DNA from 2 places in the Brevibacillus sp. AG162 genome. Region 2 is predicted to be linked to the other one. Evidence: predicted binding sites of a transcription regulator. Region 2 holds the regulator's gene; the other holds the start of a gene.

Region 1 (11,592 bases), 240 kb from region 2:
TCCATAGTAAGTGGTACTCGTAATGATCCCACGTATTCTCGAGGGGCGCCAAATACCTGCAGTTTTCTGTTTTCGTTTTCCTCGAGTAATTTTCCGATCATCCCTTGCATAAGCCGTAGGAACACCTAGGGCATTTAAGTATTCTGAGACTTTTATGCATGAGTGGCCTTGGTTAGCAACCATATGGAAAATCAGCCTAACAACTCCTGCCTCTGTCATATCTGAGTGGGGGAGTAGCTCTTCACAAACCACCAGATAGCCTTCACTGTCTACGCGATATCCATAGGGGACAATACCTCCAAGCCATTTACCAGCCCGTGCAGCGCGGTTTGCACCGTACCACAGACGTTCTATGATGGTCTCACGCTCTAAGTCAGCCACCCCTGCTAGAATGGTTAAAAGGAAACGGCCAGATGGATCACCAGTATCAAAGGGCTCCGTCATAGAACGGATTTTTACACCGTCACTTTCTAGGTCGTGAACGGAATTCAGGATGATTCTGGCGGAACGTCCAAGTCGGTCTAAGCGGTAGATGAGAAGGAGATCAATCTCGCCATTCTTAGCATCTTGTAACAGTTCGCGTCCGGCTGGACGAGCTTCCAGTGGGACGGTTCCTGTAACGCCGTCGTCCTTGTACCACTTAACGATTTCTAACTGATGGAGATCTGCATACTTACGCGCAAACTCGAGCTGGTTTTCGATTGTACCACGTTCTGCTTGATCGTCCGAACTGACACGTGCATAAACTCCTAACCGCAACATGGTTCCCTCCTATTTTTGAATTGTGCTTTAGATATGTTACGAGATGAATTGAATAGGGTTGCATGACAATTTTGATTTGATTCTCAGCAACCTATCAGAACAAAGTTCCGGTGTAACCTTAAACTGATCTGATAGGATATCTAATATTTCAGGCTGCTTGTAATCATAGTTCTCCAGCATATGTAGGGGTAAGGCAGCGTATCTTGTGAAATTCCTTGCATCCCATTCCTGTAGCTCACGGAAGGCGGCGGGCATCATTAGCTGGCGTCCGGAATGACGGAGGATATGACACAGCTCATGATAAAAATGCTCCCTTTGCATAAGTGAAGGGAGTCTTTTGTCTATCGTTATACTTTTGAAGCGGCCGAATTCATATGCCATTGATGGTATCTCTTTGTAAAAGAGATGGATTCCTAGTGATCTTGATATACGTTGTTCATCTAGTTCTTCAGGTGTGTTAATTCCTAGCTGTTTGTAAAGTTGACTTATCCAGATTTCGAGCGGAGTAGGAGAATAGGACAATTTCATTGGTTCACCCCTACAGGAACGTTTGTTCTATTTATCTTGCTAATATATCCTATATTCCATCTATCTTCCAGTGTATTGTTTGTGTCACTCCTAATCTTTGAACAGTACGGGGGTGTAATCTGAGGAAGAAGGGGTTATATATAGGTGGATTTAACCCAGTATAAAAAGTTCTATAAGGTAATAGAAAGGGACAAAAAGATAGTGTTAAAAAATAAATTTTACATCTTAATAATTTGTGATTGAATGACAAAATGGAAAAAACAATGGTATATTCTAAATAGGTAAAAATAACTAATATTTGGTATTTGGAGGAAGGTTATGGGAACTTCAAAGCGTAAATTAAATGAGAAAATAAAACAGTTGATTCAAAATAATTCAAGCAAAGACATTAAGGAATCTGTTCCAATAGCTACATCAGAAATTATTACTGAAAAAGAACTTGATAAAGTGTTCAAAGAGGACTCTTTTAGACTATTTGTCGTGGCAGGAATTAATGGGATTAATCGGGTAAGGGCTGGCGAGTTTGGAGAAATTGATTTCGAAGAAGTCAAAATCAATGAAGTAACATTACAGGAAATAATCCAGCGAATTCTTGATATTGTCGAGGAGACAGTAGACACTGATTTTGCTGATGTAATGTTAAGGGCTTTTAAACTTGCTCTTACAGCAACATTGAAGGAAGATAAGGCAATTTTAGAATTTGTCTTAGACTTCTGTTTTTATCTCATTTTTCTTTTGGTCCAGGGAGAACTAATTGAAGCATTTAGTGATGTCTATACTGATTTTGGTCATGATCAAATTAATGACTTAATAAAACAGCAGGTGAGGCTGATTGTTTCAGAAGAATTGAATGACCTCATTACGGACTATGTTGATGGGAAAGTTCAACTTAAAGTACTGTTAAAGCAAATAACATCCAAGGCAAATGCTGTTAAAATCGGTGAGTTCTGATAAAAGGGGTAAGAACTTTGACTACATTGGATCAGTTACCGCATGAGCGATTGTTAGAGAATTTAGGAAATAATTTTATCACAGATAACGATCAGAAAATTCTAGATTTGGTCGACGTTATCAGTACAATTTACATTAGAGATATCCAAACAAAGAGACGAGATTCGTGGTCAAGAAAGTTTGAGGTTAGTGTTCCAGTTACAAATGTTTCTTTGTGGGAACAAGCTAGGCCAATTCTAAGTAGGTTAATAACTTTTGTCAGTGGAGATCAGGTAGAGATTACATATACTCAACGAGAAAAGGAGTTTAGAACCGGTTTATTCACTGACCTTACAAAGGGAAACTTTAAAGCCGTATCACTACTTTCTGGTGGACTAGATTCATTTAGTGGAGCATACCATAATATAGCTAATGGTATACCTAGTTTATATAATGGGTATCAGAACAGCAACAACTCTGAGCACAAACGTCAGAAGTTAGTGAGTGAATTTATTTGTTTACAGGATCCATCAGCAGCTTCAAAAATATCGCCAAATTTAAAAGTGACAAAGATTGAGCCCACACAGGCAACGCGTTCCCTTCTATTCTTGGCCCTAGCTTGTGCTCTGGCATATTCCTATCAGATTAAGGATGTCTTTATATATGAAAATGGTGTGTTATCTTTGAATCCAGTAATTAATCATCGTTTCACTACAAAGACTACACATCCAAGAACTATTTCACTATATAATCAATTATTGAAGGTACTTGAGCTAGATATTATGATTTCGAATCCGTTTTTATTTGAAACAAAGGGTGCTATTATTGATCGTTTAAGCAACACTTTTAAAGTTGCTATTACTAATACATATACTTGTAGCAGGAGTAGACAAAATATTTATGTGGGGAAATTCCAATGCGGGCACTGTATACCGTGTATTTTAAGGAAAATTTCCTTAGCTGCATACGATAATGAACACTACGACGTTGAGTACGATGTTCCTTATGACTATAAATTGCGTAGTATTAAGGACAAGTATGTTCAAAATGAGTATAAGTCTTCTGTGGATTATTTCAGAGAGTTAAAGGGTAATATTGATAATGGGAGTATTTACTCTTACATCGATATCCGACCTCGGGATTATGAGACTGGGGACTATAACGAGAGGACGACAATAATGTTAAAGGAGTTCAGCCGCGAATTTGAAAGGTTCTGGTCCAAGTATGCGATTTATTGATTTTCATGTGCATATTGATCATTACCCTGATCCTATTCGAGTCGCAAACGAGTATGAAACTCATAAGATATATGCTCTGTTTGTCACAAACTTGCCGGAGTTATTCGAGAAACATTATGCCAAGTTCGCAGCGTACAAATTTGTAAAGCTTGCGATTGGCTATCATCCTGATCTTACTGGAGAGTTTCCGTTTAACAGGGACCTTTTTGACAAGTTAGTTCAAACAACAAGTTATATTGGTGAAGTAGGAATTGACATCAGCAGTGATACGAAAGAATTGATTAATAAACAAGTTGAGAATTTTGAATTCATAACACAACCTAAGTATAATTTTGGAAAGATCTATTCTATCCATTCGACAGGTGGAGAAGATGAGGTCCTTGAGATTTTAAAGAAGAATAAAGTAAAGCAAGCAGTTTTTCATTGGTATAGTGGTAAGCTTAGTACACTCGAAAAAATTATTGAATGTAACTATCTTTTCTCAATAAACCATAGCATGTTGTCATCTAAGAAGGGTCAAAAAATAATAAGCCTAATACCAAAGGACCTTATGCTTTTTGAAACAGACGGCCCATTTGCTAGATACAATAAACAACTAGTAACACCTAAAAACATTCAAGAGATCTATCAAAAGTTTAACGAATGTATATCGAACTTTGACCAACATGTATTTCGTAACTTCAAAAGAATGCTTATTGAAAGAGACTTATACAAAATAAATTCAAAAAATTAAGGGTATGTGTTTTGCATATCTTCTTAGTTTTATTTAAAACACCCTCTTGATCACTGATCAGGAGGTTTTGGCGTTTTATGCTGACTTAACTCGTTTGGAATAGGAAGGTAATGGGGACTTTTTAACGAATTTATACCAGGAAAAATGTTAATGAAAATGAAAGCCAAAGGGGAATATTATGAGTTATTTAACATTTGAGAATGACGATAAGCTAAATCGAAAGACATTTGCGATTCAATTAACAAAAGTGTTATCAGAATCAAAAGAATATGTTAATGAAGGTTCTTTAGTAGTAGCTTTGAACTCTCCTTGGGGCACTGGAAAGAGCACCTTTATTAACATGTGGAAGAATTATATTTCTGATGAGTTTAAAGAAAGTTTTGACACGTTTTACTATAATGCTTGGTCATTTGATAATTGGGACAATGCATTGATCCCAATTGTAAACACATTAATAACACAGTATAAGTTTACTGGAATAAAAACTAAACTTAAAACGAACCTGATGGAGAAGGCTTTAGGAATTTCAAAGCATTTGACAGTAAGCACAGTGAAAAAATGGAGTGGCGTCGACCTAAATGAGATTGCGGATATTTTAGGAACTAGCGAAGCAGAAGTAATAGATTCTCTTAAGACTGATAGTAATTATGATCCATTCAAAGAACTTGAAGAATATGAAAAGATAAAAGATGAGTTTAAAAGTGTACTTACTGAAATTAGTAAAGAGAAAAAAATCGTACTATTCATTGACGAGTTAGATAGATGCAAACCACTATATGCAATTGAGACATTGGAAGCAGTGAAGCACTTTTTTGATATAGATAATATTATATTTGTTTTATCACTTGATATGGAGCAATTATCACATTCGATCTCAACAGTGTATGGTAATAATATGGACTCTCAGGGGTATTTAAGAAGATTCTTTAATTTAAATTTTAATATTCCTAGCCCAACAGTAGAGGAATATACGGAATTTATTTTCGAGCAAAAAGGAATAATAATAGAAAGCAATCTATGTAGTTTCTCTGTTAAACTTTTTAAGAGTTTAAAACTATCGTTAAGGGATATTAACACTGTCTCAACTAATATAAAACTATTATTTAATACTATTTTTGAAAGTGATACTGATATTAAAATGTTGGAAATTTATTTTTACCTTATAACCTTAAAATATAAAAAACCTGAAATTTATAAAACAATACTCACTAATAGATATCTAACATCAGAAAATAGATCAACTGGGAATTACGATACTCTTGAAACGTATTATTACAGATCAAATGATTTTAACGATAACATTTTAAGGTTTGTCAGAATATTGGAAAACGATGGTTCTCAAAGAACATTACTTAGTTTGATACAAGATAATAAAACCCAACAGGAATTAATATCTAATGAAAGAACTTATTCTGCTAAAGAATATCAGGATATTTTTAAAAGATTTGATATTTACTTTGTTGACGGTAAAGATATTTTCATTAATAAAAATTTATTGCAAACATCCATTTCACAATATCTGGATAGGAAGTTAGAATTGTTTTATTCATGGGAGACGTAGTACTTCTAGCGTGGTAGTACTTGTTTCAGAATAAGTCTACGGATCATGGGTTAAGCAACTACTTAAACTGTTTTTTATTAATATATTTTTTTAGCTAACTAGTTCAATTAATTCTTGGATATTAAATTTATTATGCAAAACAAACGCAAGAAATAGTGCCTCCTTGATCACTGATCAGGAGGTTTTGTCGTTTTATGTCAGATAAACTCGATCGAATGTTGTAGGTAATTCGTACTAAAAAGCGAAATCTGTATTATTGACAATAAAATAATAATGGTTGTTGCGAGGCTGTGGTGGACCGAGAGTACTAATGGCCTCAGGGGGGATGTTAGCGGTTCTATTTGAGCCTCCCTATCTCTCAAGTTTAAATCCAAAATAATAATTGAGGTGGTCAATCTTAACTTCGAGGTGCGTCAAGAAATAAGTCACGCTTCATGTTTTTTTCACTTATTCAAGAGAATAAACGCGATGCAAAGTTGCTCTAAAATGGGGGGAATTATGGCGAGTATCAATGAGCTTATTGATGAGATAACTCTGGTACTAAGAGAGGAAAAAACATATGATTTACCGACTGTTTGTACCCGATATGGATTGGAAAGTGGAGACGAATCTGAGGCTTTTCAAAGCAGACGAGTTTATGTCCAAAAAAGACTTAAAGGTAAAGATCAATTATTTCTATTGGACTTAGCTAAAAGGATTATTAGTGACTATGGATCGAAAGCTAACGCATTGCTTAAGTTAGTGCGTCGCCTCAATTCAACTGGACTTTTTATGATCAGTGAGATAACCAGGCGAAATATCATGGACGAGTTATACGCTAGGAACAATATTACGGGAAAATATGAATTGGTCGAGTTTCTCAACAGGATATGGAATCTAGACAGTATGCCTTCAACAGACTACAGGTTTAAGACAGCAGCGGGTGATGTATGGCAACACATGGTCAATAATTCTGACTGGGACGATGTTTACTTATTTGAAAAGTATTTAGAATTAATGATTGCAACCGATGAATTGTTTGTCAAATTTATTGAGCAGGTAGTGCATCCATTAGTGAGACCGCAAGTTGAGCAGGGTGAGTATATTGAAGCTATAAATAAGCACTTAGTTCATGATGGATTTAGTTTAATATTGGCAGAAAATATTTCAGGGTTTCCAGTCTATAAAATAGATAAGGTGCTCAATGGAGTAAAAGGCCATGTAAAAAACTTGATATTCGCGGCAGTTGGGCACAAGCCGGAAATTGTTATAAGTGATTCAATCAATAACGACATTAAAATCGTCAAATATGAAGATAACTGCTTGATTTATGATCGCCCTATTCCAAACACGGGGTTGTTTTGGACAGACCTTGTTTTTTGGTGGGCAGAAATGAACGATATTCAAAATCTTAGTAGAGAGACGGAAATTGAACTTTACAAAAGGCTATTCAGTTCCTTAGATTCTTTACCGGAGAAATTATTGTTTAAAAGCTATTTTAAGTATTTCAGGGAACAGTTTGACAAGAATTTCCCTGCTTTAATACCTCAAGTTTATTTACATTATGATCCTTACACTATTAGGCAAAGATCAGGAAAAGTGTACTTGCCGAGACAACGTATGGACTTTCTCTTGTTATTCTCAAACAAACAGCGAGTAGTCCTCGAAATAGACGGAAAGCAGCATTATTCCGATGGCGATATTTCCAATCCCAAAAAATATGCTGAGATGGTACAAGCAGATAGGGAGCTAAAACTGAACGGATATGAAGTGTACAGATTTGGGGGGTACGAATTGATGGACGAAGAAAGAGGGTCGGAAATTATAGTGGAGTTCTTCGAAGGATTATTCAAAAAACATGCTATTAGGTCATAATCAGTCTAATACAGCTATATAAGTACAGAAAGGTTTTGAAGATACTAGATATAGGATAATTGTCATCTGTAAAGTTTTTAATGTATAGGATTTACAATTGGAGGAATGTAAAGTGAAGATTAATTTCGATATGCTTGGTGGAGATAATTCTGCCGATACAGTCATAAACCCACGTGAGATATTCAGTTTATTACCAAAAAAAGATCCAATTTATAATTATCCTAGAGATGTCCAGACAGAGGTATGGAATAAATGGTTTGACGATAACGTTAGGAACAATGAGTACAATTTAATTAAAATGAATACAGGCAGTGGAAAAACAGTTGTTGGCCTGCTAATTCTTAAGAGTTGCTTAAATGAAGGAAAAGGTCCTGCTGTATACATAGTACCTGACCCCTATCTAGTCTCCCAGGTTTTTGAAGAAGCTAGAAAGTTAGGTATTGAGGTTACAGACGATGAAGACTCTATTAGTTTTAAGAAAGGTCAAGCAATTTTAGTTATTAATGTTTATAAGCTTTTTAACGGTAAGTCATCGTTTGGAGTTCACGAAAAAAGAATACCGATTGGAAGTATTATTATCGACGATGCCCATGCTTGTTTAGATATAACAGAGTCGCAGTTCACTATGGAAATCCCATATTCTACAGACCTCTATACCAAACTATATCGAATTTTTAAAGGTCCACTTACCGAACAATATCACACTGGAATTTTAGAATTGGAAGCTCAAAGCCCTACTGTAAATATGCTAGTTCCGTTTTGGTCTTGGCAAGATAATATTAAACAAGTGACAGAAATACTGTATGAAGCATATAGAATTGCAGAAGAAGATTATAGAAAGGGAAAAGCAGTCAAGGATTTCGATTCACTTCGATTTTCTTGGCAGTTACTTAAAAACTGTTTACCATTGAGTAGTTGTGTTTTCGGGAGTGATAAAATAGAAATCTCACCCAGATGCTTACCAATCGACTCTATTCCGAGTTTTGTAGATTGTAAGAGAAAAATCTTTATGAGTGCTACCCTGGCTGATGACAGCATACTAGTTTCGCATTTTAATATCGACACTGAAAAAATTAAGCTTACAATTACTCCAGAGTCTACGGACGACATTGGCGATAGAATGATTGTTATACCGCAAGAAGTGAATCCTGATATAAAAGATATTGACATTAAGGAATTTTTAAAGGAAGAGTCAAAAAAACATAATGTTGTTGTTATCGTCCCATCCCACTATCGTGCTCACTTTTGGAGTGACAGTTGTGATTTAATCCTTACAGCTTCAAACCTTCAAGAAGGCATAACAAGGCTTAAAAATGGCCATGTTGGACTTGTTGTACTTATAAATAAGTATGATGGAATTGATTTAGCTAAGGAAGCTTGCGAGATATTGGTTATTGATGGTTTGCCAGATGTTCGTAGACAGATAGACAAAATTGAGCAGGGAGTATTATTTGGCACAGATGATACTCTGTCAAAAACAATTCAAAGAATTGAACAAGGAATGGGAAGAGGAATTCGTTCTAAGGATGACTACTGTGTTGTTTTCCTAATGGGAAGAACACTCATTAACAATCTTTATGGTGAAGGTGCGATTGATAAATTTACCCCTGCTACTAAAGCGCAGATCAAGCTTTCCGAACAATTAGCTAAACAGGTTAAAGGGGCAAGTATATGGGAACTAAAGGATGTCATAAATTATAGTCTATATAGAAACACTTCATGGATCTCCAAGAGTAAAGGGGTACTATTACATCTCAAATATGATGCGACCTTTAAGGTAAATTCAGTTACTAAGAAACAACGCGAGGCTTTCAATGCTGCCTTGATTAGGGATTACACTAAGTCTGTTCAGCTTATCAATGAAGCGGTAAATGAAACTGCTGATTTGAAAAGTAAGGGATATTTGAAGCAACAGTTAGCTGAATATTTATATTTTATTGATCAAGAAGAATCACATGTTACCTTAAAATCTGCAGTTAATGATAATAACTTGGTTCTTCATCCACTAGAAGGCATTCAATATGCAAAGTTGCAGAGGTTTATAGGTAGTCAGGCAGTACAGGCTTCAACCTTCTTGGGTCAAAAATACAACACTACTAACAAGCTTGTAATAGGTGTAAATAAGCTACTAGAACAATTAGTCTTTAAACCTGACTCAGCCTCTGTGTTTGAGCAAGCATGCAAGGAACTGGCATATCATTTAGGATTCTCGGCACAAAGACCGGAGGCTGAGTACAAGAAAGGGCCAGATGTTTTATGGGAAATTGGAAATCTTGAGTATATCGTAATTGAGTGCAAGAATGGGGCTACCGCTCCAACAATAAATAAACATGACTGTAACCAATTAAATGGTTCCATAGTCTGGTTTCAAGAGAAGTATGATAGCTCTTGCAGATTTACGCCAGTCATGATCCATCCGTTTACAGTTTTTGAGTATGCCTCATCTCCAAATCCTAATATCCGGATTATGAATTCGGAGAAGTTGGAGTTATTAAAGTCAAGGGTGCTTGGGTTTACAAAAGCCATAGCGTCACATGGCTCTTTTCAAGATACAAGAAAAATTGATGAATTACTTAACATGTACTCGTTAAATGCTTCGATATTTATTCGAGAGTACACAGTTGGGTTCACTGTTAAATGAAGAATATGTAATTACGGAAACATTATTTCCTGTAACCAAATTTTGTAATGTATCGTAAGGCCCCTGTTAAGAAGCACTCACTGGGGCTTTTTATTGCTTGATAAAACATATACTCACGAAGGGGTTAAGTGGTTGTTAAGGTAAATACAAGCGAAGGCTTATATCTCGTAGGAGTTTTAGAGCTTTTTTGCATGCTACAGAACATCATAGATCTACCCAAATATCTGCAATTCGGTTTTATTATCTTTATACTTCATTCTCTGTCCACAAATAGTCTTCTCATACAAAAACAAGGAGACACTCCGATCCGAGTGTCTCCTTCTCATTTCTGTTGCTCAGCAAGATACCTCAAGTATCTCACATGCTCTAAAGCCTTCTTTTTATCTTCCTCGCTCAGTTTATCCAGTTCGAAAAAGAAGAGGTTTTCAAACTCTGAAAGTCCTGTGTCCTTTTTGTCGATAGGGGAGGGGGACTTATCATAATGAGTGTTGTCCTCTTTGACAATGAAATCAACATCTGTACGCCCAAGAAGGTAGTCAACAGAGACTCCAAAAAAGTCTGCTAGCTTTTGAAGGGTTTGGTTGTCAGGTTCATTATCCCCTGTTTCGTATTTTGCGTACGTTGAACGGTTAAAGCCTAAGGTCTCTGAGAGATCAAGCTGTGTCAGTTTTTTCGCTTTCCGGCACGCTTTTAAACGTTGTCCCAGGCTCATAGCACTTTCCTCCAAACTTACATGACTGAAGTCTATTATATGTGATAGAACATCACAAAAAAATAAATGTCCTGAAAAAGAACATTAAACGTTGACTGTGACGAATCGGAACATTATAATGTGATCATACAGAACATTATCTATTCGATAGGATGGTGAAGAAATGAAACGTCGTAATTGGTTAATAGACTTACGTTGTAGTAAGGGACTTACACAGGAAAAAGCAGCAAAGCTGGCTGGAGTAGAACGTTCTACCTATACAAAGGCGGAAAATGGAAGTTCGATAGCAGTCAAAACAGCAAAAAAAATTGCTGTGGCACTTGAGTGTGATTGGACACTTTTTTTTGAAAGTAAATGTGACAAAATAGGACAAAAAACAGCCTGAAAGGAGACTAACAATGATCAAACAACCTAAAGGAATCGAATTCCATCGTGAGTTCGCACCTGATATGAAACGAATGGTCCATGCTTTGGAGGTTTTGCTTAAGTCAAAGCCAGCAGAACCAAAAGAAGTCACTGAAACGGATCAACCAGTAAAGAAAGAGGAAACAGCCTAAAGGAGTTCTGAACGACCCTCACACAACTGCATAGAGCGCCGAAGAGCGGGAGCGAGCGAAGATATGAGCCGCGCCA
Region 2 (11,592 bases):
ATTTTGATGAATAGTTAGACGGAAAAAGACCATCCCTCCGCCACGCACATGGTTTTTGGGACGGCCTTTTTTAAGTACCATCTAACATTACGCAGGACACATACAGTGTTTTCCTGCTGGAATGCACTCCCGAGGGCATGAGCGGTATGAGTTAGCACCTATTTTTTGAAGTAATTTCTTCAACATTGTTATTCACCTCCTTAAATGGAAAAATATAACTTCCGATTTAATAGTAACACACATGCACTCAAATTAACATGAAAAATACCAAAAATTCGGAAAATAAAAATCTGCTAATGAAATGTCGTTGTCTTAGTTATTAAACTACGAATTGTGATAACAAGAGAGGAAACTGACTGATACCTGCGGCAATGTAAAATTATCGTTCAATGATCTCTCACTTGAAAGCATCTAATTATGTCTCTCCATTCTTCATTAACTATTGTTGGAATACAGCGCCAAGCGGCAGCCGCCACTTTGTAAAAGGACATAGAAAAAGAGTGTGTTAGAAATTGAAATAGGAAAGGAAACAAGCTGATGTCGATGGAGTTTCAACGTCAGCTTGTTGGTTGGACAGCGTAAGAAGTTTCTTTCCCTTTCCAGTCATATTGGGTAGTGCTTGCTGCGAAGGGGACCGACTGCCCCTGTAACGGGAGTGTTGCTCCTTGGGCGGTTGTGGCTAAGCCTGGTACCGCGACAACAGAGCTTACTGCTAGAATCATCAAGGCTTTCTTAATCATTTGCAACTGTGAGAACAAGCAAACACCCATCATCAATCGCGAGGTTTGTGGCAAGTCTGTATGAGAGTGCTACACGTCATTTGAAACCCATCACAAACTGGCGTATAATCAGTTATTATTGATTAATCACTAAAAGGAGTCGATCTTGCAATGACGTCGGTCAATCGTAAAACGGAAATCATTTCTGCTGCCATTGAAGTTTTTGCTGAAATCGGATATTTCCGGGCAACGACAGCGCAAGTGGCAGAGCGTGCAAAGATTTCCCAGCCGTATATTTTCAAGTTTTTTGCATCGAAGGAAGCTCTGTTACAGGCAGCCTTGGAGGCTTCGTGGGAGCGAATCATTGACTCTTTCCGTCTCGTTGTGGAGTCCACATCCAAAGAGCAAGTGGAAACAGATTTAATCAAGGCATATGAAAAGATTTTGGCTTCCCATCAAAATGAAATACTTCTTCAAATGCAGTCCCAGACGATTCAAGAGCCTTCGATTCGAGAGGCAATGCGCGAAGGATTTCGGGAGGTTCGTCAGATTGTCCTAACAGCTTTTCGTGAAGCGGGCATCGCGAGTCCGGAAGAGAGAACACTAATTTTCCTGGCAAGAGGAATGCTGTGTAATATTTCAGCGGCTTTGGACATGCCAGAATTGATGGAGGTGTAGCGGAGAAAAAAATGCGACAATTAGTTATTGACTAATCACTAACTAAAACGTTATAGTTCAAATTAGTTAGTGATTGATCAATCACAAATAAAACAAGTGGAGATGATCTGAATGAAAAAAGCGATTGTAGTCGGGGCAACAGGCGGAACGGGAGCGGCAATTTTGGCGGAACTCATCAATCGAGGGGTTGAAACAATTGCTTTTGGGCGTTCTCGACAAAAGCTAGAACAAATGGCGTCAGAGCTGGGGCATCCAGCACATTTGTACCTGGCCGTCGGGGATGCATTCCGGTCTCAAGACATCGTAGCAGCATCGGAAGGAGCGGATGTACTTTTCCATTGTGCAAACGTCCCATATCACGAGATGGTAAATAAGCTGATCCCACTTGGCGAAGCGGTTATGGAAGCCGCCAACAAGAAAGGTTTGAAGGTTGTTGCAGTAGACGGCATTTATCCATACGGAAGAAAGCGGATGGAACCAGTGACGGAAGAGCATCCAAAGCAACCGCATACGAAGAAAGGAAAAATCAGATTGGCATTTGAACAGATGCTGTTTAGCAGTCGCTGGGATCATGCGCGAACGATGATTGTCAGATTACCGGATTATTACGGACCTACTGCTAATCAAGCATCGTATTTGGGTTCCACACTTGAGGCAATTGCGGCTGGAAAACCGGGGCTTTTCATTGGGAATATGCATGTTCCTCGCGAGTTTGTTTATTTACCGGATGCGGCGAAGATGATTGTAGAGTTGGCCAGCCGTGAGTTTGCTTATGGACAAAACTGGCATATTCCAGGTGGAGGCATCATTTCCGGTCGAGACATTGTCCAAATCGCCCAAAAAGCAAGTGGCACCGTGAAACCTGTCATTCCTCTTGGGAAAATGGGTTTGTCTTTGTTAGGTATGTTCGTCCCGGTGATGAAGGAGGTTGTCGAGATGCTGTACTTAACCGAAAAACCGTTGATCCTTAGCGGAGAAAAATATAAACGGCTTATTGGACCGATCCCAGCGACGAATTTCGAGGAGGGTATAACGGCAACGATCCAGCATTTGCAGAATCGAACTTCCATGAAATAAATGCTAGCGGTTAGTTATTGATTAATCACTAACAGATATTTCTTCAAATATTCCTTTACAGGAATATTCCTGTTGGTGTATATTTTACCTAACAAGATGATCACAATAACGCTGAAGGGGATGAGATGAACGTAGAATCCATCATGTAACGAGGTGAGTGACATGTCAGGGATGGATCCGGGCATGGACATGGCGACGCTGAGTGCTTTGGCTGAACCGAATCGTATGAAAATCGTCGAACTTTTACGCGAGGGTCCTCTAACTGTAGGGGAAATCGCTGAACAACTGGGGCTTCGCCAACCCCAAGCCTCGAAGCATTTGAAGGTGCTTAGTGACAACGGGATCGTAGATGTGAAGGCCGAAGCCAATCGTCGATTTTACAAACTCAGGCCCGAGCCCTTCCGAGCGCTGGATTCTTGGGTGAGATCATTCCAGCGTGTTATGGAAGAAAGATTCGATAATCTGGAAGACTATTTGCGGGAACTGCAAAACAAGGAAAATTCTTGAGATCCACTCAAATGAATGAGGAGGAATTGCTATGACAAGAAATACAATGGTTTCAAAGGTAGAGAATGAGCGGGTGCTGATATTGGAGCGTGTTTTCGACGCGCCCAGAGATCTCGTGTTCAAGATGTTTAAGGAGCCTGAGCATCTCAAGCGTTGGTGGGGACCGAAAGGCTGGGAACTTCCGGTTTGTCATGTCGAATTCCGACCGGGCGGTGTTTGGCACTACTGCATGAAATGTGTCGATAAGAATCAAGGTGATTTTTACGGCATGGAATCTTGGGGCAAGGCCGTTTATAAGGAAATTGTCGAGCCGGAAAAAATCATCTATACCGATTACTTTTCAGATGCAGAAGGCAATACGAATGATACAATGCCTTCAACAGAGGTCACGATGGAATTCATTGATTTGGGCGGCAAGACGAAGTTGGTTAGCCGTGGTGAATACGTGTCCGCAGAAGCACTGAAGACTGTCATGGACATGGGCATGCTAGAGGGTATCACCCAAACATGGGATCGTTTGGAAGAGAGTCTGAACGAGATCCAGTAAGGGACATATAGGAAAGGCCGCCTGGCATGGAGACCCGGCGGCTTTTGCTTTTTCGTTGAAGATTTATTTCACCATTAGCGAGATAAAATCGTTTAACTTATCCAACGAAATGATATTTTGATTGCACGTCACACTGTCTTGGCAAATGTAGTTTCCTTTTTTCAAATACGTTCCATCCCCAGAACCTTTTGCTTCGAGTACGAACATGCCGATTTCCTCAAAGCGATTACAGAGAGCACAAACGCCTTTTTTGTTTACGTTTGTAAATTGTCCGTGTATGCCAATCAGTTTTCCTTCGTGGTAAGCGACAATAAATTTCTTTTCCGTCGCAGTGTCTAGCCAGCTCACATAAGAGATTTCTGAAAAATTGATCTCAGCTAAATTCGAGACTTTCAGCTTCTTTACTTTTGGAAAGAGCTTCTTAATGGAAGCCTCTGTGAGAGCAGGGAATGGAATCACAAACGGTGAAAGTTGATGCAAAAACTGCTTTCCTTCTGCTTTTTCTTTAATCGAGTCAATCGGCTGCAAAATCTCTTTTTGTTCTTCCGTCATGTTTGGGAACAACTGAAAGATTTCTTCATGGGCGATTTCTTTGCGAGCACGAATCACGTTGACGTCTGTACTGGTCGCATAGGCGTTCATGATTGCTTGAACGCGTGATTTAATGAAGTGATACTGATGCGTATGGATAAAAGGTTCCATCTTTCGGTTCCTCCTTGCTTCTGTCTTGTAATGTGGGTTCTTCTTTACTTTAGCGTGTTTGCAAGAGAGGAGAAAGGGGGGAGGACATTTCCTAAAAAAACTCGCCATAAAAAAGCACTGACAACCTGAATGGAAAGGTCGTCAGTGCTTGATAAACGTCTATTTGGTATACACGATCTTTTTAATCGTCTCTGTAGACAAAAAGTATTCCTCCGCTAACTGAGAAATAGCCGTCCCGGCCCGGAAGCTGCTTTTAATAGCCGTATTCCGCTCATCCAGGAGTTTTCTCCCGCCAGTACGCGTCCCCCATCTTTGATGGGCTACTTTTGTCTTCGGAATGTAAATGGTTTCTCCTTGCACGTACTTTTGAATTTCTGCGAGTAACGATTCAGGAAGGATTAAATTTGCTTTCACACATTTCATTTCTGCTCGCTCCTTATTTATAAATAGGCAAATAAGGGGCAAAGCCAAGAAATAGGAAATGAGATACGCAAATGAAGGCGATGATTCGATTAAACGTAAGACCACCTCATGCAAAGTATCGCCTCACTATTTCTAGGCTTTGCATGAGCCGCTGCGGTATGTGGCAAATTGAGAGCATTCGCCATTGGTACACCCCCCTCGAGGTATGGTTTTCCCTTCCTATATACGAAGGGACTATTTGTAATTATATAAGAAAATGACTTTTTTGTATAACGGTACTTACGCAACTAAAACATATGAATTACTCATTTACAGCCTATTGAAAGTCAAATATAGTAAAGGTAACGAATGTGAAAAGAGGTTTTGATAGAATATGATGAAACTGACAATCGCTAAATAAAATTCTAACTGAATTTTATACGGGAAAAGGTCAAATGAAGGGCATGCCCTTTGTTTATTTTTTACCCCTTTTTTCCAAAAGCGATTAGAAGTCATTATATCTCATCAAAACAAATTTCACGTTTGTGCATGATATCTATTCTGTTCGGGATAGCTGTCTTTATCACATCGATAAATTTGACCATGAGAAGAGAATTCTTCTTGTGGTCTTTTTTATTGGAAAGAAGGGATTGCTGAAAAGGAATGGATGATGACAAACAGCACTAACAATAGAATGGGAGGTTTTTACATGGGTGAATATCGTTTGATTAGCGACTACAAGCATATCGAAACATACAAGGAAAGCTTTAATGACCTCGCCAAGCTGATCTTTCAGCTCGATTTTAAAGAATGGTATAACAAGGGCTTTTGGAATGACAACTATGTCTGCTACTCCTATATGGATGGGGACCAGGTCATTGCCAACGCTTCTGCCAGTAAGATGGTCGTGACATCCAATGGTAAAGACTATAAGGCACTCCAGATCGGAACGGTCATGACGCACCCGGCTTATCGCACCCAAGGATTGGCAGCGAAATTGATGAACCATATTCTTCAAACATGCGAGAAGGAATACGATTTTATTTATTTGTTTGCCAACGAAACTGTGCTCGATTTTTATCCGAAGTTCGGATTTGAGAGAGTACAGGAAAGTAGTTTTCGCTTAATGGCGTCTGATTTGAAAAAGCAAGTAGGAAAAAAGTCGGTCTTGCGCAAGCTAGATGTTGATAATGAGGTTGATTTTATCATCATGAAGGAATTTGCTGCCAAACGAATTCCTGTTTCATCGAAATTGGGCGTCAAGGATAGCGAGCATCTGTTGATGTTTTACTTTCTGCTCGTTTTTCGGGATGCGATTTATTATGTCGAAGAAGAGGATGTGATTGTCTTATTTGAACAAGAAGATGACCACCTGCATGTATTTGATCTAGTAAGTAAAAAACCAGTTGATATAGAAGCAGTCCTTTCTCATTTGGTAACGGCTGAGACAACGATCATTCATTTTCACTTTATGCCGGATAGTGAGAATGAAAAGATCCAATCTGCATGGATGACAACGACGGATGATGCCTTATTTGTTCGTCCCTCGTTAAAAATGGAGAGAGAGCATTTTCGTTTTCCGCTTACTTCACACGCATAAAAGGTTTGAAATGACACGTCAGGTGAAACAGTAAAGTAGAAGAGAAAAAGCAGACGTCCAGTATGGAAGGGTGTGAGGGGAAAAGCATGTGTGGCCGTTTTACTCTCGTAACGAACTTGGAAAAATGGAAGGAACGGTTCCAAATCGAAGTCATTCCATTTGATGCAAAGCCACGGTACAATATTGCACCGGGTCAGTTCATTCCAGCGATTATTGCTAATCGTGGCGAGCGACGTATGGGTCAGTTGAGATGGGGGTTAGTGCCGTCGTGGGCTGCCGATGAGAAGAGCAGCTACAAAATGATCAATGCGCGTTGCGAGACATTAAATGAAAAGCCCGCATTCAAACAGCTTTTCGCCCGAAAGAGATGCATCCTTCCTGCTGACAGCTTTTATGAGTGGATGAACGCCATTACAGGGAAGCAACCGATGCGGATCATGATGAAGACCGGGGAACCATTTGCTTTTGCTGGCCTGTATGATACGTGGACGAATCAAGAGGGAGAAAAAGTACATACCTGCACGATTGTTACGACAAAGGCGAATGAGCTCATGAAGAATATACATGAGCGAATGCCTGTCATCTTAAAGAAAGATGACGAGGACTTATGGCTTGATCGGGAGAAGTATGATCAGCTGCAGCTACAGTCACTGTTTACCCCCTATGATTCCAGCGAGATGACGGTGTATCCGGTATCTACCAAAGTGGGCAGTCCCAAAAATGATGATCCTTCCTGTATTCAAGAAGTAGACATCGGTTCTTTGTTCGAAGATTAATCCTTTCGCAGGAGCTGAATTCTTTGTCGTAATTCCTGGTCGGTTAACGGCTCCAATTGCAACAATGCCTCATAGGGATCATTACCCGGAATATGAAAGTATCGAGCAAATGCAGGCTCTGTTTTGATGCCGCTTTGCTTCAGAGATCTGATATGTTGGTACGCATCCAAGCCTCCTATGTCTAACAATCGTGCTTCAATGTCCATATGACGGTAGGCATTTTGCTTTTCGACAGCCACCGGTTGAGCAAACAATTCAAACCAAAAGTCAGCTGTGAAAAACGAGATAACGCACGTGGGAATACTTTTTACATCCAGGTATGTCACTTCAAATCCGGGCAAGCAGCCAAACGCTGTACGAACAGCTTGCTCAAACTGTTCCAGATCATGACTTTCGCAAATAATGTCTAGATCGCTTTCCTTGACATCAATGTCTAATGGGATGGTTCCGGCAAGCACTGGGCGGTAATCGGATAGTACTTTCATGATGTGCGTATGTTGAATCGCTGCCCACGCCGCTTTTTGGCGCATCGTTCCTCTGCCCAAGTAAGAGAGATCATGCCAATTTCTCATGAGACTACCTCCATGTCTACTTTCTTTTAAAATAGTTTAGACAAAAGTGAATAAGTACGCAACGAAATCGGTCATTACTCGTATACCTAGATGAAGGGAGTGTAGTGGATGGAAATATTTTTGTGGGTCGTGGTTGTGTTATTGTTCTTGCTAAGCATCGCAGGAATTTTTTTACCCGTTTTACCTGATACGATCTTGCTGTGGGCGGGCTTTTTGCTCTATCACTTTTTCATTGCAGATCCGGGAGCGGGATTGCCGGCATCCTTTTGGTGGGGAATGGTCGTTCTAAGCATTCTGCTATACGGTGCTGACTTACTGACGAACATGTACTTCGTGAAAAGGTACGGGGGGTCCAAGTGGTCGTCCGTTGCGGCTGCGGTCGGAATTATCCTCGGGATTTTCGTTTTCCCACCGTTTGGTATGCTGATCTTGCCGTTCGTATTTGTCGTTCTGGTAGAACTGATGGTACAGAAGCAGTCAATGGAGCGAGCAGTGAAAGCGGGCGTAGGCTCACTGATCGGATTTTTGGGCAGTGCGGTCGTAAAAGTCATTTTGCAAGTTACAATGATCATCTGGTTTTTTATCGCCAGATAACATACAGAAAACGAAAAGGACAGCCTCGGCTGTCCTTTTTTACGTGGAAACTAGTGAATGAGTCGATAGACACCGATGACTTTACCGAGAATGGTGACATGTTCCAGAATGATCGGTTCCATCGTGGCATTTTCCGGTTGGAGACGGAAGTGGTTCTTTTCTTTGAAAAATCTTTTGACGGTGGCTTCGTCTTCTTCTGTCATGGCTACGACAATGTCACCATTGTTCGCTACGTGCTGTTGGCGAACAATTACGTAGTCCCCGTCGAGAATCCCGGCATCAATCATACTGTTCCCGGAGACGCGCAGCATATAGACCTTGTCAGAAGTCACGATATTATCTGGAAGCGGGAAGTATTCTTCCACATCCTCAATGGCAGTAATCGGTTGTCCAGCGGTTACTTTTCCGATTACTGGCACACGGACGACAGAGTCTTCGAAATTGTCTTGAAAACGATCTTCATCTGATAGCAATTCGATGGCACGAGGTTTGGTAGGATCTCGACGAATGAGGCCTTTTTTCTCTAAACGTGCCAAATGCCCATGTACCGTTGAGCTGGAAGCTAGTCCAACAGCTTCTCCAATTTCACGTACAGATGGCGGATATCCTTTATCACGAACTTCCTTTCGTATGAACTCGATGATGGCTTGTTGTCTACTCGATAATTTTGACATAGAAAGACACCCCTGATTTCTCGAACATATTTTCCTATATTATACCATGGGAGCTTGCGTTCGACAAACATAAGTTCGATTATTTGTTGACATGAACATATGTTCTCATTTATCATGAGGTTACAAGTGATCAGAACGTATGTTTGTGAGGGGGCCATTATCATGAATTCATCGACAGTACGTAATCGTTTCGAGAAAAAAGAAGAACGCCGTGTTCGTTTTGGTATCACGAGAGGACAAGCTCTCTTGTTTCTTATTACATTTACTCTCTTTTTTTACTTGTTGACCGAACTAGTGTTTGCTTCTTCGCCAATGGAGGAGCCAAAGGGTAGAGAGGTAACTGTACAATCCGGAGATAGCCTATGGTCATTAGCTGTTCAATACAATACAAATCAGCATATGGATGTTCGTGACTATATAATAGAGATTAAGGATGCGAACGGTTTAGAGAGCAACAGGATTTACCCGGGTCAGACTCTCATCCTTCCTGATACCCCATAAGTGTTCGGCTGTCTTGCGGGATCATTCGTATGTGGTATAATGAAGCGGCACTACTACAGAGTGGGAGGAACCAGCAGTGGTATCTGACGCAGAAATTAAACGCATTAACGAATTGGTCAAAAAATCTCGCGAAGAAGGTTTGACCGAAGAGGAAAAGCTCGAACAAAAAGCATTGCGCCAAAAGTATATTGACGCCGTTAAGCTTTCATTGAAAGCAAATTTGGACTCCATCCGTTATGTGGAAGACCTTGAAGAAAATAAGCCAAAACAGTAAGATAACAATTACTGATACGACAGACATCCTCGCTTGAAGCTAGGGTGTCTTTTTCTGTAACATACATACGGTTTTGATAGCCAGGGGAGGGAAAGCGATGGCGTGGATAGCTGTGGCGGTTGGAGGAGCAGTTGGCTCTCTTGTGCGCTACCTATTGTCTTTGCTCGCGAATCAGCCGGGATGGCCGTGGGGAACCTGGATTGCCAATGTTTGTGGATCTTTGATCATCGGCATCTTGTTCGTGCTGGGGAAAGAACGCGACATTTTATCTCCAACGCTCTATCTCTTATTTGCAACGGGTGTCATGGGAGGATTTACGACTTTCTCTAGCTTCTCCTTGGAAGTGGTCTCTTTTTGGGGAGAAGGTCACCTGTTGCGTGGCACTTTGTACGCTCTTCTCAGTTTGGGAGTCGGCCTACTCTCTTGTGCGGTTGGAATATGGTTGGCTAGGCAATGGTCCTGATACGTTCAATGACACGATACATGTGAGGGGGAATGAATGTGAGTACACAGCATCGTGATTATGAATTGGAACAAAAAAAGCTGGATGAAACCATTTCAGCGATCGACGAAGAAATGGAGCAGCTTCGCAATGATATTCGCGAGGCAACGGATGACTATGTGAAACAGGTCGTGAACTATAAAAAGGCAAAGGATTTGCGCTACCTGGAAGATCAGGGTCGAGAGAAGCCTTATTTCGGCAGAGTGGATTTCTTGAAGGATGAAATCTACGAGCTGGATCAGGTCTACATAGGAAAACGAGGAATTGTACGTAGCGATACATTTGATTCTGTCGTCGTAGATTGGCGTGCGCCTATCGCCGGTCTTTATTACTCTGGTGAGAGCAAAGACGCGTTTTACCGGATGGGACGCGAGATCGTACGTGGTGAAGTTCGATTAAAGCGTAATTTTGCGATTGAAGACGGAAAGATCGTCGGCATCTATGATGGAGCGGTAAAAGAAACGATTAACCGCGAAATGGGGCATCCCGACGAATTTTTGCAAGAGGGCTTCATTGATGAGTTTTTGGCTGCCAATCTGAATCAGGCAAACGATAGCAGGCTAAAAGACATCGTCGCTACGATTCAATCCGAGCAAAATGATATAATCCGGGCGGAAAAAGAACGACCCATTGTTGTGCAAGGAGTAGCGGGGAGCGGAAAAACGACCATCGCGCTGCACCGACTCTCCTATTTGATTTATAACTACCAGGATTCCATGATGTCCAAAAAGTTCATGGTGTTTGCACCTAACCGGATGTTTCTTACCTACATATCCGAGGTTTTACCTGAGCTGGGAGTCGATGACGTTCAACAGTCTACCTTTGTAGATTGGGCAGCGCGTCTTGTGAAGCCTCTGCTGCCAAAAGGATGGAGAATCGTGAGTCCAGATAAGCCTCTTCAATTGTTCTTCGAAGAGGGGCAGGATGAGCGCCAGCAAGAAATGACGCGAAACAGGCTTCGCTTCAAAGGATCGCTCGCTTGTCGAGAGGCACTGGAGCAGTACATTCGGCATATCGTCGAAACAAGAATCCCTTTTAAGAAGCTCAGCTTTTTATACAACAAAACGAAGCAAGTCTTTTCCATTCCCGGTGATTTTATTCGTCAGTGCTTCCTGGAGCAATTCGCGAATATGCCGTATCATCGCCGGGTAGAAGCGCTTCGCAAGCATTTGAAACAAGAAATGAACAAGCAATTGTTTGCCCATTTGCGAGAGCGAAAAGTCGATTTGGACAAAGAAGGCTTGTACAAATTCGAGAAAATGCTGGAGCAAATACTGGATACGTACCTGACTTCGTTTCCAAGACTGGAGATCTTCGCAGCTTATCGCGAGTTGATTGCTGACGAGGAATTGCTGCGCAAGCTCGTACCTGCTGACATTTCAGACGAAGTTGTTCGTGATGTGACGCAGTCAAGTGCTGCGCTGTTTGCAGAGGAGAGATTGGAACCGGAAGATATCGCGCCATTGC

Evidence for each region. Region 2 encodes LexA, which represses DNA repair genes until DNA is damaged. Its sites were predicted from a motif close to CGAACATATGTTCG; they were not measured.
Region 1: FB479_RS02615 (ImmA/IrrE family metallo-endopeptidase) is a predicted target of LexA. The motif match lies at 1,306-1,319, and genes of this name have one in related genera.

The regions. Positions count from the first base shown of each region.
Region 1 is NZ_VFNO01000001.1:542,462-554,053, forward strand. Features, by position in the region: gene FB479_RS02610 (recombinase family protein) at 1-762, opposite strand, end outside; gene FB479_RS02615 (ImmA/IrrE family metallo-endopeptidase) at 799-1,290, opposite strand; gene FB479_RS02620 (hypothetical protein) at 1,609-2,241, shown strand; gene FB479_RS02625 (7-cyano-7-deazaguanine synthase) at 2,259-3,458, shown strand; gene FB479_RS02630 (TatD family hydrolase) at 3,424-4,191, shown strand; gene FB479_RS02635 (KAP family P-loop NTPase fold protein) at 4,370-5,752, shown strand; gene FB479_RS02640 (AbiJ-related protein) at 6,251-7,606, shown strand; gene FB479_RS02645 (DEAD/DEAH box helicase family protein) at 7,719-10,247, shown strand; gene FB479_RS02650 (helix-turn-helix domain-containing protein) at 10,570-10,959, opposite strand; gene FB479_RS02655 (helix-turn-helix transcriptional regulator) at 11,123-11,344, shown strand; gene FB479_RS30310 (hypothetical protein) at 11,358-11,516, shown strand.
Region 2 is NZ_VFNO01000001.1:780,828-792,419, forward strand. Features, by position in the region: gene FB479_RS03825 (TetR/AcrR family transcriptional regulator) at 891-1,397, shown strand; gene FB479_RS03830 (SDR family NAD(P)-dependent oxidoreductase) at 1,509-2,474, shown strand; gene FB479_RS03835 (ArsR/SmtB family transcription factor) at 2,637-2,981, shown strand; gene FB479_RS03840 (SRPBCC domain-containing protein) at 3,013-3,528, shown strand; gene FB479_RS03845 (FusB/FusC family EF-G-binding protein) at 3,592-4,230, opposite strand; gene FB479_RS03850 (CD3324 family protein) at 4,390-4,653, opposite strand; gene FB479_RS03855 (GNAT family N-acetyltransferase) at 5,342-6,232, shown strand; gene FB479_RS03860 (SOS response-associated peptidase) at 6,319-7,008, shown strand; gene FB479_RS03865 (DUF4269 domain-containing protein) at 7,005-7,580, opposite strand; gene FB479_RS03870 (DUF456 domain-containing protein) at 7,689-8,174, shown strand; gene lexA (transcriptional repressor LexA) at 8,225-8,848, opposite strand; gene yneA (cell division suppressor protein YneA) at 9,011-9,349, shown strand; gene FB479_RS03885 (DUF896 domain-containing protein) at 9,426-9,623, shown strand; gene crcB (fluoride efflux transporter CrcB) at 9,721-10,086, shown strand; gene FB479_RS03895 (HelD family protein) at 10,125-11,592, shown strand, end outside.